DNA from 2 places in the Romboutsia sp. LXY-2 genome. Region 2 is predicted to be linked to the other one. Evidence: riboswitches for the same ligand, from Rfam matches in the RefSeq annotation. Region 2 holds a riboswitch; the other holds the start of a gene.
The links. Region 2 has a riboswitch for cyclic di-GMP ahead of ACI48P_RS17070 (hypothetical protein). Riboswitches for the same ligand answer to the same signal wherever they lie in the genome.
Positions count from the first base shown of each region.

Region 1 (8,595 bases), on a different contig from region 2:
CTTATCATATAAACAGTCAAAGGTGAACCAGCATGATAATACCACATTTCATCAGATTTTAGTCTATGTAAGTTAGATACTTCACCATCCATTAATAAAAAATAGATACTAGTCCAAAGTGTCCTTTCTCCTTCAAATTTTGTTTTTAAATCATTTGATGTAATACTTTCACTTGAAAGAAAGGTTTGTTTAAAATATCCACCTTCTACATGTTTTTCAAGATCTAAATTTTTTATGAAATACTCTGCTGAATACATATGTACTTCCTCCGATTCTATTTTAATATTTAATATATAAGTTTATTTGTAATTTATTATAAATAAAATAATAATAAATTACAAATAAACTTAGGATGATATGAATCAGTCTAAGCATAAATAATATATTTATGTTTTTAAACATAATAAAACAGATGAAAGATAAATATTATTCTTCATCTGTTTTATTGTTGTCTAATTCTATTCCAATCTTAACTAAATTTTCATTAAGAATATAGTATCTACTTAAAATTTTACTCAAATGATAATTAAAAACTGGGCTCTTAACATCGTCTATTTCCCAGCTGATATTATCGTCTGGATATAATTCTTTCAAATTTCTATAATTAAAATTACTTAAAAATAGCTTTCTTTCTAAATGCATAATAGATTGAATATGAAAATACAACTCCCTACAAAGGGTTATTAAATTTTCAATAGACTTTTCCTTTTCTTCGAAATTTATATTCTCATCGATTCTGTCATAGTCTACAGAAACCACAAGTTCAGTATGTGTTTTTTCAAGCACACCAATAAGTGACTCCAATTTTTCAATATCAAATATTACTTTTTTCTTTTTTAAAATCTTAGAATTAAGAAATTTATCAATACTTAATGATATGTTCTCTAAGGTGTTGATTACATCTTTTGCATGATTAGGTCTTGCTAAAAAGTAGTTAATACAAATACCTATAAATACACCCACTGAGTTATCAATTACTCTTTGAATAGAATGATCTATCAAATTAGGACCTATAGCCCCTAAATTTATAGATAAAAAAGTAACTGTAGCGATAGATACTTCATCTTTCATCTTTAGGTAAAGACACAAATATATTGTTAATATAGCTCCAAGACCACAGATTATAGCACTGTTAGGCATTAAGAAATATGTAACTAAGAAACCTATAATACCTCCTAATATAGTCCCTTTTATTCTGCTAAGACCTTTTACTACTGATCCTTTTACTGAAGTTTGTATAGACATCATACAAGCTATGGCAGCATAAAGAGGGGTCTTTACTATCAATGGTGAAAGTAGTATTGATAAATATATTCCTAGTCCTGTTTTTATTGTTCTCATTCCTATATTCTTCATAAGTAATAAGGTTTATCCTCCAAATTATTAATATCCTATAGTATATATTATTTTGATAATTATACTAGATTAAAACAATAAATTCAAATATAAATACAACAATAAGGTGATAAATATCAATCAGAAATAGCATTAAGCTAATAGGTAAATTTTTAGAAAAACATAATTGTAAACAAGTCAAAATTTATCTAGACTCACCGGTATCTAATTCTGGCAATCTAAGATATAAGATACTAGAGTGTTTTAATGAATTTGATATAGATATTAATTTTGAATTTGTAAAAATATTGTATATATTTGGAATAATATGGTATAATCTATAAAAATAAATAGGCAAAACTAGAGAAATCTAGTGACGCAAAGCTAAAGGGGCTAAGGTTTTAACTATGCCAGCCAGTTGCCAGAGATTGTATGTCTTTGTATTACGACGATTATACTTATATTTGTTGTGCAAACTTTAGCTACTCTAAAATTGGAGTAGCTTTTTTTAGCAACGGATGAAGTCGTTGGTGCCATGAAGCAAGGCGAATTTTGTTACAAAGAACTTTAACTGGGGGAAAATAAAAATACAAGTTAGAGGGAGAAGATTATGAAATTTAGAAAGCTAGCAATAGGTCTATCTGTAGTAACAGCAATAAATGCAGGTACACCTGCAATAAAAGTATTTGCAGAGGAATTAAGTGCAAATATTAAAACTGTAGAAAGTTATAGCAATGACAGTCAAATACATAATACACAAACAAGAATAAATAAATTTTTAGCATTAGAGTCAAAAAATTTATCTCAATATGATGATTCATACAAAATTGATAACAGTAATATACAGTCTATAACTACTAACGGTGGAAACTCTTTAGGAGGACCTATAGGAGATGCAGTGGATGGAGATATAAATACATATTGGCATACAGGAAAGTTAAATAGTGATATATTTACAAATGAGGTTATAGTTGAGTTTAAAGAAAATATAGATATAGGTAGAATAGTTTATGGAAATAGAAGAGGCATAGATAGAGGATTTGCAGAGAAATTTTCTATATATGGAGCTAGTTCAAGTGATTCAGAATTTGTAAAAATAGCTGATGGAGAACATAAAAATACACAAGATTTTTTAGAAATAGATTTTGAAAAAAATAATGTAAAAAAGATAAAGTTCGTATTTGATAAAGGAACAGCTAACTGGGCAAGTATTTCTGAAATGTGGTTTTATAAAGAAGATGAAGTAATAAATAAGATGAATAGACTATTCACTGATAATACTTTAAGTGTAGTAAGTGAAGAGTTTAACTCAATAGAAAAAATAGATGCTTTAGAGAATGAACTTAAAACACACCTTTTATATGATGCATACAAAGAAAAATTAGAAGATGCAAAGGTACTTGTAGAAAGCGATAAAGTAGTAGCAACTGAAGCCAAAATAACTTCATTTGATTTTTATGATAATGAAAAATATAATGAAGTATTTAAAATGGACAATTCAAACATAGAGTCAATTAAGAATAATGCAGGACATAACATGAATAAACCTCTAAGTTATGCAACTGATGGAGATATAAACACTGCATGGGAAAGTAATACAGTAAACTCTGATACATTTAAAAATGAATTAGAATTAGTTTTTAAAGAAAAAGTTGTATTAGATAGAGTAGTTTATGGAGCTAGGCAATCTGATAGCAAAGGATTTGCAGAGGAGTTTGAGATATATGGCTCAAAAACAACTTCAGGAGATACATATGAATTAGTAGCAACAGGAAAACATAACGTAGTAAAAGGGCTAATAGAAGCTAACTTTAATCCAACTGAATTTAAAAGAATGAAGTTTAAATTTAATAAAGGAAAAGATAACTGGGCTACAATTAGTGAAATTGCTTTTTATAAAGAAGATTTAGTCTCAGAAAAAATGGATAGACTGTTCATTGATAATACTTTAAGTGTAGTGAGCGAAGAGTTCAATACTATAGAAAAATTAGAAGAACTTGAAAATGAAGTGAAAATACATCCATTATATGATGTATATAAAGAAAAAATAGAAAATGCTAAAATTTTGTTAGCTAATGAACAAATAAAGCCAAGCCAAGCAATTACATCTCAATATGAACTATATGAAAATAGCGCATATAACGAAAGGTTTCAAATAGATAAAAGTAATATAAAATCTATAAAAAACAATGCAGGATATTATTCATCTCAAGTTATAGCAAATGCAATAGATGGTGATTTAAATACATACTGGGAAACAAATAAAGCTAATGGAGCAGACTTTAATAATGAAGTAGAAATAGAATTTAAAGAAAATATTGTACTAGATAGAATTGTTTACGGAGCTAGACAAGTTGATACAAAAGGTTTTGCTGAAGAATTTGAAATATATGGTTCAAAAACTTCTGAGGGCGATACATATCAATTAATATCAACAGGTTCTCATAATAGAGTAAATGGATTAGTAGAAGCGAAATTTAATCCAACAGAGGTTAAGAGAATAAAGTTTAAGTATAAAAAATCTAATCAAAACTGGGCAACGGCAAATGAATTTTTATTCTACAAACAAGATGAAATAAATGAAAAGCTAAACAATATGTTTATAGATGGAACTATGACAAGCTTAAAAGAAGAATTTAATTCTAAGGAAGCTATAGATTTATTACAAAATGAAGTTAATAATCATCCTAATAAAGAAAGATTACAAGAGTTTATAGATAGAGCTTATTCAGTTATAAACAATGATTTTGAAAAAGACCAAATCAAAATAACTCTACCTCAACTTGGTGATGTACATGGTCATGCTAGTGATAATTTATTAATGTCTTCATTTGGTACAAACTTTATAACAACAGGTATAGTTGCAAAGCCAGGTGAAGTTATAGAAGTTTACGTTGAGGCTAATAAAGATGAGCCACTACCGCAGATAGTATTTTCTCAATCACAAGGTCATTATGGAAATTGGAGAAGAAATTATCAATTAAAACAAGGATACAATAAATTTATAGTACCTGAAATATACGATGAAAACTGGACACATAAAGCTAACAAAGGTGGAGCGATATATTTATTAAATCCATATACAAATGAAAATCAAAGTAAGGCACCGGTAGTATCTATCGAAGGAGGACAAAAATTCCCAGTATTTAATACAGGTGATAATCAAGCTCAGTTTATAGAAGAGTTGAAAGCTTATAAAGAATATATGGATGCAAATCCAGATACAGCAGTAGATATATTTGAATATAATTCAGATAGAATATTATTTACAGGTACTGCAAGTGATGCTTATCAAGTGTTTGTAAATGAAGGTATAGATGTTGAAGAGGGGATAAATGTTTGGAGTGATAGATTTGAAGACGGATTTAAATTTGCAGGTCTAGAAGACGATAAAACACAACAACAGCACGACTCTACAAATGTTAGAACCGCAGTCAGAGTTATGCAACCATTTGGAGGAGCGTATGCAGCATCAGACCATATAGGTATACAAAAACATGTTGCAGATGATTTCTTAAGAACTGATAAGAATAGCATAAAAGGTATAGCATGGGGAACTATGCATGAAGTTGGACATCAAATGGATATACCTCAAAGAACATGGGGAGAAGTAACTAATAATATGTGGGCTAATGAAATCTACATCAAAGAAGGTTTTGGTTGTAATCTAGATTATAATTATGTAGATAAAAATGTAGCACTAAACCATAATTATAAGGAAGTAAGTGGTGCTAATTTAGCAATGTTTGGACAACTAGAAGCTTATAAGGTTGGGTACTGGTCACAGTTAGAAAGAATGTATAGAGAGAAAAGACCAAGTATAGAAGATTATCAAGATAAAAAAGATACACTTGCAAAGTACTCTAGTGAGATAGTAGGTAAAAATCTAACAGAATACTTTGAAAGATATGGATTTACTTTATCTGAAGAAGCTAAAAACGAACTTTCTAAATTACCAGAATTAGATCAAAAAATATGGTACATACATTCAAATGCAAGGGATTATAAAGATAATGGATTTACTGATAGTTTAACTGTAAATGTGAACTCTAAAATAGATGAAAATAATAAAACTAATACCTTAACCTTTGATATGGATGAAGAAAACAAAAAGCATTTATTAGGATATGAAATATTAAAGGATGGAGTGGTTATAGGATTTAGCAGAACTAATCAGTTTGTTATTGAAAATATAGATATAACAGAAAACGCAAGATATGAGGTAATACCTTATGATTTAAAACTTAACCCTGGAAAAATCATAATTGTTAATGCATTTAAACCAAATATTAAGTCAGATGAAAAAATTACTTTAGCAGTAAATGAAAAATTTGATTTAAAAGAATATGTTGTCGCTACTAACTATAAGGGTGAAAAGCTAGAAAATATAGAAATAACTCATAATATAGATATATCTAAGGCTGGGATATATAATGTAGATTACAAAGTACTAGATAATGGAGTAGAGTCATTTGCTTCTATGCAAGTTGAAGTTGTAAGTGAATATGACTATTTATCAGATAAAGAATGGAAAAGTGTAAGTACACAGTATGGAACACCAAGAAAAAATACCAACATAAAAGTAAGAAGAAATGGTGAAATAAAAGAGTATGAAAAAGGATTTGGAATTCATGCAAATGGTGAAATTGTATATGATTTAAGTGATAAAGATTATGACACGTTTGAAGCTCTTTTAGGTGTGGATATGGGTATAGAATCACAAGATAGATCATCTATAACATTTAAAATAGTAGTAGATGGAAAAACAGTAAAAACTACAAATGTACTAAAACATAAAGATGATGCAGTATATGTAAGTGCTGATATAAAAGGAGCGAAAGAACTTAAGATAGAAATTCACGATGGTGGCAATGGAAATTCTTCTGACCATGCAGTTATAGCAAGCCCGAAGTTAACTAATAATAATGCAAAACCAACATTAATTATAGGTGATGAGACTGTTCAAATGAAGTTAGGAACAGAATTTAACCTTTTAGATAATGTAGTAGCTACAGATATAGAAGATGGCGACTTAACTCAAAGTATTACAGTTGAAGATGGAGGATTTAATTTTAATAAAACTGGAAACTATAAAGTAACTTATACAGTAACTGATAGTGATAATAATATAGTTACTAAGGTTAAGGAGATATTAGTATATAGTGATATAAACTATGCATCAGATGTAGTATGGGAAAGTGCAACAACTGGATGGAGAACTGTAAATAAAGACAAAGCAGTAGGTTCTAATAATAAGATAAAGCTAAAAGTAGATGGTACTGTAAAAGAATTTGATAAAGGAATCGGTGTTGCTACAAATTCTGAAATAGTATATAACCTAGAAGGAAAAGATTATAATTACTTTACAACATATTTAGGAACAGATAAAAATTACGATGATAATAGAACAAGTATAGACTTTAGGATATTAGCAGATGGTGTTGAAGTGTTTAGATCAAACACAATAAGAAAAGATAGTGATGCTGAATTTGTTTCAATAGATTTAAGTGGAGTTAGAGAACTTAAATTAATAGCTAATGATCACGATGGAAATTTATTAGGAGACTTTGCATCTTATGGAGACACTAAGTTTTATATTACTAACTCAAAACCTAACTTGTAGATAGATGACTCTATAACTGTTAAATTCGAGAGAAAAGATAAGAAGAAAAAGTTAGTGTATACCCAGTTTCAATAGCTGAGTAATATATTAAATAAGAGCTACTTCATGTACAATGTATATTGTCATGAGCAGCTCTTTTGTTTTTTAGTTATATTTTAATGTATTTATAAAAAATATTATAAACCTATTTTTGTATTTTTATATTATTTACATATTTGACTTAGTAATATCTCCACCAAACCACTTTTCAGAGATCTTAGTCAAAGTTCCATCTGAGTGCATATCACTTATAACTTTAGAAACTTCATCTTTAAGTTTAGAATTTTCTTTAGAAAAAGCATATCCACATTCTACTTCAGAAAGTGTTAAATCAAGAACTTTTGCATCTGTACGTCCATCTTTTATATCAGTTAAAGCAACTGCAAGATTAGTACAATATAAATCTATTTTACCAGCTTTTAAACTTGGATATAAAATGTCATCATCGTCATATACTATAACTTCAAAGTCAATATTTTTTTCTTTTTTAAGACTTTCTAGCATAGTAACTGTTTCTGAACCATTAATAACCCCGATTTTTTTCCCCTTTAAATCTTCTATACTATTAATATTTGAAGTGCTTGGATTAACTAAAAAACCAATACTTCCATAGCAGTATGTAGTAGCAAAGTCATATTTTTCTTGTCTCTCAGGTGTTATAGTAACATAGTTAGAAACAGTATCAATCTTATTGCTATCTAGCATTCCAAATAAAGAAGAGAATTGTGCCATCTCAAATTTAACTTCTTTACCTAATCTTTTCCCTATTTCATTCCATACATCAACCTCAAATCCAACGTGTTTATCATCCTCAATATAAGTAAATGGTACAGTAGTTTGATCGGATCCTACTGTTATAACATCTGAAGAAGATGCTGATTTATCATCCTTTGCATCTGTACTTGAGCAACCTGTAAGTAAAGCAAATACTAACAGTGAAGTTGCAGCAATTGATATTTTTTTTCTTAATCTCATTATGATTATCCCCCTAAAATATGTGTAATTAAATCAAACATACTCATTTTATAACAGAATATGTCATAAAACAAATCGCAAATTTCTATATTCCATTATTTGGAAATAGGAAAAATCGATTAATATGCATAATAGAAAGGATATATAATTATAATTGCATGAATAAATAGAAGTAGTTAATTAAGGGGGGAGATTTATGAAATTTGACGTAGAGTATATGATGAGTTTATATCCACTACTAATTTCAGCAGTAAAAGTAACTTTATACATAGCATTAGTATCTTTAATATTTACAGTTATACTAGGGAGTGTTATATCGGTAATTAGATTTTTTAAGGTGAAAATATTAAATCAAATACTAGGTATTTATATTTCGTTTTTTAGAGCTACACCACTTCTAGCTCAATTATTCTTTTTAAGTTTTGGGGTTCCTCAGATTATACCAGCATTTCAAAATATGAGTGCGGTAACCGCAACTATAGTAACTTTAAGCTTAAATATGTCAGCATATATGGCAGAGAATTTTAGAGGGGCGCTTGAGTCAGTTGAAGAAGGGCAATTTGAAGCTTGTAGTTCAGTTGGTATGAATAGCATACAGGCGATGGTAAGGATAATAATACCAC
Region 1 is NZ_JBKFGI010000001.1:203,253-211,847, reverse strand. It holds gene ACI48P_RS00980 (cupin domain-containing protein) at 1-257, opposite strand, end outside; gene ACI48P_RS00975 (FUSC family protein) at 427-1,356, opposite strand; gene ACI48P_RS00970 (DUF5616 domain-containing protein) at 1,470-1,679, shown strand; cyclic di-GMP riboswitch class I at 1,679-1,761, shown strand; gene ACI48P_RS00965 (NPCBM/NEW2 domain-containing protein) at 1,946-6,958, shown strand; gene ACI48P_RS00960 (transporter substrate-binding domain-containing protein) at 7,166-7,972, opposite strand; gene ACI48P_RS00955 (amino acid ABC transporter permease) at 8,169-8,595, shown strand, end outside.
Region 1: it holds a riboswitch for cyclic di-GMP, as region 2 does, so the genes downstream of both, ACI48P_RS00965 (NPCBM/NEW2 domain-containing protein) here and ACI48P_RS17070 (hypothetical protein) in region 2, are expected to answer to the same signal.

Region 2 (8,595 bases):
GGTACAGTGCTGTAAGTGTTTGTGTTCCATCTCCAAATACCGCTAAGTCACCTATAACATTTCTAAATCCTAATATTAGACCTCCTGTGATGATAGCTGGTAATATTGGTATAAATATTTCAGCTAGTCCACTGATAACTCTTTGCACTATGTTCATATTTTCTTGCGCTGCTTTTTTTACTTCTTCTTTACTTACTATTTCTATGCCTGCTACTTCTACGAAGTCTTTATATAAATCACTTACCTCTGTACCTATTACTATCTGGAACTGACCTGCATTTGTAAATGTTCCTTTTACTATAGGTAATTTTTCTAATTCTTTGGTGTCTGCTTTTGATTCATCTTTTAGTACTAGTCTTAATCTTGTTACACAATGGGAGCCACTAACTATGTTTTCCTTGCCCCCAATTAGTTTTACGATTTCTATTGCATCATTTTTGTATTTTCCCATCTCAAAACCTCCTTGTTAACGTTTTCTTTGTACTATTATATTAACTTGTTTAAACAAGTATGTCAACAACTTGTTTAAACAAGTTTTATTTTTTTCTACTTTTTCTATTATCTAATGCTTTGTGTTTATATATTTAGCCTTTTTACATCCTTTGATGACTATTTTACATAAAATTGTTATAATAAGTCTATAATGCTCAATAGTTAGTTTATAAATAATAGATTAATTAGTTTTATAAAAAATAGATTAATTACTTTTATAAATATATAGAAAGGAATAAAAGTTTAATGGCTGTAGGTAAATACATAGATATATATAATGATTTAAAATATAAAATAATCTCTAATGAATATGAGCCCGGTCAAAAGCTCCCTTCTGAAAATGACTTAAAAGATATGTTTTCAGTAAGTAGAAATACTATTAGGAGAGCTATTGGAATGCTATCACTAGATGGATATGTGACTAGTGTACATGGCAAAGGGGTGTTTGTAATGGAAAAACAACCTCTTAAGTTTTTAGTAGGTGGATTACAAAGTTTCAAAGAGGTTTCATCTAATAATTCTTTGAATTATAGTACTGATATTCCTATATTTGAAGAGATGATTGTAGATGAGTCTTTTAGCAATAAATCGGGGTTTACTGTTGGTACTAAAGTGATATATATGGTAAGGGTGAGAAATATTGATACAGAGAACGTTATACTCGATATTAATTATTTAAATTCTAATATTGTAAAAGATATTACTAAGGCTGATGCTATGAACTCTATTTATGAGTATGTAGAAAACAAGTTAGGGCTTAAAATAAGCGGTGCTCAGAAGATAGTGTCTGTGGTTCCTTGTAGTGTTTTGGATAAGAAATATCTGGATTTGAAGAATAATAATTTGGTTGCTGTGATTAGTAATTTTGTGTATTTGGATAATGGGAGTTTGTTTGAGTATACTGAGTCTAGGCATAGACCTGATCGATTTAAGTTTACTACTTTCGCAAGAAGGGTGTATGAGTAAGGATTGTAAAAAAATAGTAGGCAAATATGCCTACTATTTAAATAGCTTCTTCTGCTAATCTCTTATTTTTTCTCTTACTATTTTTCTTCTCTATCTTATCCCGCTCTTTATTTTCTCTAAAAAGCTGAGCTTTTTTCATATTCTCCTTCAAATCACTTTCACTCTTACTCATTCTCTTTATAAAGAAATTTTCAACCTTATAACATACATTTCTATATATTGACATACTATTCACCTCTACTTACATAATACTTTTCTTAGCTACTAAAAATCTTCTTAATAACCAACCAGCTACTGCAACACCACTAAAAGTCATTGTTGCCTCTTTAGCTTCTTTATCTGCTACTTCTTCTCCTTTAGCATAATAATGATTATATAAGCCTTTTCCATAACCTAATCCTTCAGGTACTCTCTGTTCATTTCTATTATAACCATCACTATATCCAACCTCTTTTAAATGCTCTATATCCTTAATCCCTTTATCAAAACCTTCTTTGTACCAATTATTATATTTATTATTTTCATAAGCTGGAGATTTGTACTCGGTACTTTTAAATGCATCCTTATATCCTTGTTCCATGTAAGTTTCTGATAATATGACTTGTCCCTTATCATAAGCTTCTTGATATGCTCTTTTAAACGCTACATCTATATTTTCTAAATTTATACTTGGCTTATCCTCTTTACCATCCTTTAGACCAATAGCGCTATATTCTTTTATTTTATTATCTTTGTACTCTTTGATTCCCTTATTATACCCTTCATGATATGCTTTTTTTAATTCCTCATTACTATATATACTAGTATCTATAGTTGCTCCTGTAACCCCTATTTCAAAGCCTTTCGAATTTGCTTCATCTTTTTCTGATTCTAGCTTTTTTGTTCCTTCTGTATAACCTTCACTGTATTTTGATGAATATAAATCACTATAATTCCCTGAGTAAGAGTTGTTGCTTAACTGCCCTGCATAACCTGCGTTATAACCATCATTATATCCCTTTGTTCTAGCTGATTCTTTTTCTTTTTCTTCTGTATTTACTGTTGATAAGCCGCTTACTCCTCCACTACCATTAGTTGTACCACCTCCATATGGGCAACCATTTGTGTGTAAATGTGGACCATAGCCATGGTGATAATGGTAACTTCCAAGACCGGATACATTTTTATTATCTCTGTGGCCTCCATTAGAATCGGTTCTCCCTGAGTGTGCATCTACTACTGAGATGTTCATTATTAAACATAATGAAATTGCACCGATTACTTTTGCAAATTTGTTTCTTTTTATAATCATTTCTTTCTCCCTTTTTGCTGATAATTCTAATTGTTGATAATGTAAAAGTAATTTTCTTTGTCTATTCTACCACTTTTATTTGTCGATATTTGTAATATTATGTTTGAATTGTATTTTTTTGAATGTTAATTTTCTAACCATTAATAAGTAAAAAAAATAAACTCTATTTCTAGAGTTTATTTATATATTATCCAAATTTTAATGAAAGATCTTCTTTTCTCTTAAGCTTAGACTTTACATAAACACTAGCTGTTAATAACCCAACTACTAATAACACTGCTCCAGTTAATCTAAACTTACCTATTAATCCCTTTATTACAACTCCTATAACCGTACCTAAGTAAGGCACATTTACAGCTACATTTTCATACACTCCAGTTATAGAGCCCACAGTACCTATTATAATCATAAGAAGTCCTGAAGCTATCATAGCTGCTCCCATCCATGCAAACTTTCTTTTCTTTCTTCTCTTCCAAATAGGGAAGTATAATCCACAAAGAACAAATACAGCCACTATTAATGCTATTATCACTAATCCACTATCCAATATATTTGCATACTTAGACATCTTTATTATTCCTAGTGAATCAGCTAAAGTTTTGTTATCTATAATTGCTAATTTATCTTCAATATCATTTAATATCTCTTGTTTTACCACAGTTACATCTAATTTTTCAAAATCATTGTTATAATAATTTGCTCTTACAATATCTTTATATTCATCAGATTCTACATACTCATTTAAACTTTCTTCTACTCTAGATTCATAAACTGACATATTTATTGGAGGCACTTTTTTCATTTCGTTTTTTATGTATCCCACAGCAGAGAATATATCATTATTTACTACCTCTTCTACATCACTTTTACTAATAACATCATCAAAAATACCCTTAGGTAAGTTATTGTCAGCTACGTACTTATTAATTTCTATTTCTATATCCTCATAGATTTCACTGTATATCTTATTCTCTTCAAATGCTTTTGTATATGTTGTTGGATTTAACACTTCCAATTTGAATAATATAGCAGCAAAAGTCAGCACTAGTACTATTGTTAAAGTTATACTAATTATAATTGCTTTAATGTTTTTAATATTATCTTTCACACTATTCTCCTTAATATTTTTATAGGCTCTCCCTTTAGAAGTCTATAATCCTATAACATGTTTTTAAGCGTAAAAAAACTACCTTATATAAAGGTAGCTGCCATCAAAACAAACACTTATCAAATAAGTGTTACTTCAATAAGATTATCTCTTATCGGCAGCTGGCTAGCATAGTATATTACCTTAGCCCCTTTAGCTTTGCGTCCTTGGATTTCTCTAAGTTTGCCTATTTAATTTTATAACAAATTAATTATATATTAAAACTGTTTAAAAGTATATATGTTTTTGCAGCTTTTGTAGAAAAATGTAGAATAAAATTATATTTAATATTAAATACTAAAATAATTAACTACTTTTCTTAAAAAACTTTGAGAAAAAGGACTTCTTCTTTTTAATGTCTTCTTCTTCTACCACTATTTCTACTTCTTCGTTATTTATGACTCTACTTGGATTTTCTATAAATAATCTTTGTGCTTTTTTCTCTCCATACTCTTCACATACATAATCATATGCCTCTCTTATCATAGGTCTTCTTCTTTCAGGCCCATGTGCATCTGTACCTACAAAGTGTACTATACTATTTTTTAATAAAAGCTCAGTTATTCTATGAGCTTCACTACTACCTTTACCTAGCACACTAGAAGCATTTATTTGTATAAGTGCCCCTTCTTTTATTGCCTCAGTTAATAAGCTTGGATTTTGTTGAATATCATTATATCTTTCTACATGAGCAAGTATAGGCACATAACCTCTTATCTTAAACTCATAGACCACTTCGCTTAATTTCTTAGGAAAATTAGTAGGTGAAAACTCTACAAGGACATATCTACTGTTGTTTAAAGTATAAAACTCTTTTTTCTCAATACACTCTAAAAAACTATCATCAAAATATAATTCGTTACCTATTATAACTTCGACATCTATTCCATTTTCTTTAATGATTTTATTAAAATTTTCTACTTCTACTAATAGCTCCTCCCCTTTAGTATATTTAAATTGAGGATGATAATGCGAAGTATTTACTATCTTTTTTATTCCTTCGCTTTCTGCTATTTTTAACATTGAAAGTGCATCCTCTAAAGTCTTCGCTCCATCATCTACACCTGGCACTATATGACAATGTATATCTATCATGTCTTTACTCCCCCTGTCTAATAATAATGATTTTATTATAGCATAAATTTAATATTATAATACATTTTAAACCTAAAATACGACAAAATAAAACAGCCGACTCTATTCTATAAGAGTCAACTGTTAAAACATAGTCCCTATTTATATTTTTTACCTTTATTGTTGTGGAGTCGGCTCTGGTGTTGGTACTGGATCCGGCGTTGGTGTAGGGTCTGGTGTTGGTGTTGGATCCGGAGTAGGTGTAGGATCTGGTGTTGGATCCGGTGTTGGTGTAGGATCTGGTGTTGGATCCGGTGTTGGTGTTGGTGTCGGCTCTGGATCCGGTGTCGGAGTTGGATTTGGTGTAGGGTTTGGTGATGGATTTGGCGTCGGTGTAGGGTTTGGCGTTGGTCTTTGATTCGGTCTCTCATTTTGCTCTGGCCTTACCACTTCATTGCTCTCATCGTCATCATTTACTGATTCTGTATCTACTTCTACTTCTTCCTCCGGTGTCGCTTCTTCCTCAGTTACCTCTACTTCTTCTTTTTCTTCTTCTACTTTAGGTTCTTCCTCTAATACATGAGCTGGAGGACTCTTGTAGTTATCCGCTGATGCTAAGCTACCCTGGCTTGTACAAAATCCTGCTGTAGCTAAAGCCGTTACTAGTACCCCTCCTACTATTATCTTTTGTTCTTGTTTTTTCATATCTTACCCCTCAACTACTATATATTTATAATCATTTCCTTAGTATTATTTTATCATAAAATGAAAATATATACATTTATTAGATGTATATATTTTCCTACAAAAAATTATTTATCTTCTATTATTAATCCCCTATGTCTTAATAAGGCACAAATGATATATTAATAACTAATATTTTGACAATGCTTTATACACCAAGTTCCCATCAATAAACGTATACAACACCTTAGCATCTGTATCTAATCCAAGCCTACCTTTATAGATGTAAATAAAAAACGACTCATAAGGGGTCCTTTAATTAGTTTAGATTAATTTGTACTTTACAGTCTCACGTATACCCTTATCAAAATCATAAACTTGATTCCATCCAAGTTTTTCTTTAATCTTATTAGCATCTATTGCATATCTCATATCATGACCAGGTCTATCTTTGACAAAACTAATTAAATCTTCAGACTTTCCAAGCACATTTAGCAAGATCTTTACTATCTCTAAATTAGTCTTTTCATTATTTCCACCAACATTATAAACCTCTCCTGCCTTACCTTTATGAATTATTAAGTCAACAGCGCTACAATGATCATAAACATGTAACCAATCTCGAACATTTCTTCCATCACCATATATAGGTAACTTTTCATCGTTAATAATCTTCTTAATCATAAGAGGTATTAACTTTTCATTATGTTGATTAGGTCCATAATTATTAGAGCATCTAGATATAGTAACATCCATACCATAAGTTCTAAAATATGATAAAACCAATAGATCAGCACTAGCTTTTGATGCTGAATAGGGTGAGCTAGGGTTAATAATACTATCCTCTGTAAATAATAAATCTGGTCTATCTAGTGGTAAATCTCCATACACTTCATCTGTTGATATTTGATGAAATCTCTTAACTCCATACTCTCTACTCGCATCTAATAATACCTGTGTTCCAATAACATTTGTCATAATAAATATACCAGGATCTTTTATAGAATTATCAACATGTGACTCTGCTGCACAATTTATTACTATATCAAATCTCTCTTCCTCAAATAAGTTAAATACAAAACTTTTATCAGAAATATCTCCTTTTATAAACTTATAATTTACCTTATCTTCAATATCTAATAAATTATCTAGATTTCCTGCATAAGTCAATAAATCTAAATTTACTATGCTATATTCAGGGTATTTATTAACCATATACTTAATCAAGTTAGAACCTATAAAGCCAGCTCCTCCTGTAATTAATATTTTTTTATTCATATTCTAGCTCCTTCATCTAATATTTATATTGATACTTTAATAAATGATAAAAAAAGTTCGTAGATATTTTTCTACGAACTTAGCAAAACACATGTTAAGTGACTTATTTTAAAAATTATATTATTATTTATTATCTTCACCATATATAAACTTGTGCCAAGCTTCTAAGTTAGGTTCCTTATCCCACTCTAGTACCCAGCCTTTTTCCTTGCTTATTATATGTCCATTTCTGTGTTCTTCCATAGGGAATTGGAACTGTTCTATCTCTTTGTCATTTATCTTTAATACAGTATATCCTAAGTTCATCATTTCCATAGGGCTTATATTAGTCTTAGTATTAGCTAATAAAATATCAGCACATCTTTTATATTCATTAGGACCTTTTGTTAAAAATTCTTCATATACACTTTCGGCTACTTCTCTATGTCTATTGTCTCTTGCATAAGCACTATCAGTGTATCTTATTCTACTAAAAGCAAGAGCTTGATATCCATTTAATCTCTGAGTGCCAGCTTCTGTTATATATTCTTTTTCCATTTTATCTTTTCTACTGTAGTAGTAATCAAAACATCCATCAATATATTTGTTTACTTCATTTATATCTTTTTCTTCAACAGTTACTTCTACTCCACCAAGCTCATCTATTATATCCATAAATGACACAAAGTTAACTGCTATATACTTGTCTATATCCAGATCAAAGTTTACTTTAAATACTTCTTTAAGTAAATCTATCCCCTCATATCCATATGCATGTGTAAGTTTCTCAGTTGAATATCCAGGTATATCTACATATGTATCTCTTGCTATAGAAGATATCTTTATATCTTTCTTAACACTATCTATAGTTACAAGCATTACAGAGTCTGATCTATTCCCTTTTTCTACCTTTTCTCCATCTGTACCTACAAGTAATATGTTAGTTACACCATCAACTATTTTAGCTTCTTCTTTCTCTTTTTTCTCTAATTTAATAGCTTCTTCTTTTACATATATTGAGTTTAACTTGTAGTATACATACCCAAATCCAGTAAGACCTATGACAAATATTGTGCAGATTAGGGCTATAGCTATCTTTTTAAATGACTTCATCTTTTCTCCCTCTTTACATTAGTTTGTTCTGATATAACTTAAAAATATTTTTTAGTATTATATCAAAAATTATCGAAATATAAATTTCCTTAAAATATATTATAGCTAAAGATATGATCTTTAGCTATAATATATTTCTTATTCTGAATCTATTGCAACTTCTTTTATTGCACTATCTTCATTATTTGCTGTTTTATTTGGTTCAAACTTACTGTTTAGGAATGCTACTAAATCATCTCTAAGTTCTGGTCTCTTAAGTGCAAAATCTATTGTAGCTTCTAAGAAGCCTAATTTGTCACCTACATCATATCTTCTTCCTTCAAAGTCGTATGCATAGATTGCTTCTTGATCTGCTAAAGTTTGAAGAGCATCTGTTAATTGTATCTCTCCACCTTTACCAGGCTCTTGATTTTCTAGTATATCAAAGATAGCTGGAGTTATTATATATCTACCTAGTATAGCTATATTTGATGGTGCTTCTTCTACGTTTGGCTTTTCGACCATGTCTTTTACTTTGTATACTCTATCTTCTATGTGTTTTACATCTAGTATACCGTACTTACATGTATCT
Region 2 is NZ_JBKFGI010000011.1:217,710-226,304, forward strand. It holds gene treP (PTS system trehalose-specific EIIBC component) at 1-451, opposite strand, end outside; gene treR (trehalose operon repressor) at 739-1,458, shown strand; gene ACI48P_RS17060 (hypothetical protein) at 1,496-1,684, opposite strand; gene ACI48P_RS17065 (YHYH domain-containing protein) at 1,700-2,749, opposite strand; gene ACI48P_RS17070 (hypothetical protein) at 2,937-3,857, opposite strand; cyclic di-GMP riboswitch class I at 4,011-4,094, opposite strand; gene ACI48P_RS17075 (tyrosine-protein phosphatase) at 4,203-4,991, opposite strand; gene ACI48P_RS17080 (hypothetical protein) at 5,148-5,675, opposite strand; gene rfbB (dTDP-glucose 4,6-dehydratase) at 5,979-6,932, opposite strand; gene ACI48P_RS17090 (LCP family protein) at 7,056-8,024, opposite strand; gene ACI48P_RS17095 (UTP--glucose-1-phosphate uridylyltransferase) at 8,163-8,595, opposite strand, start outside.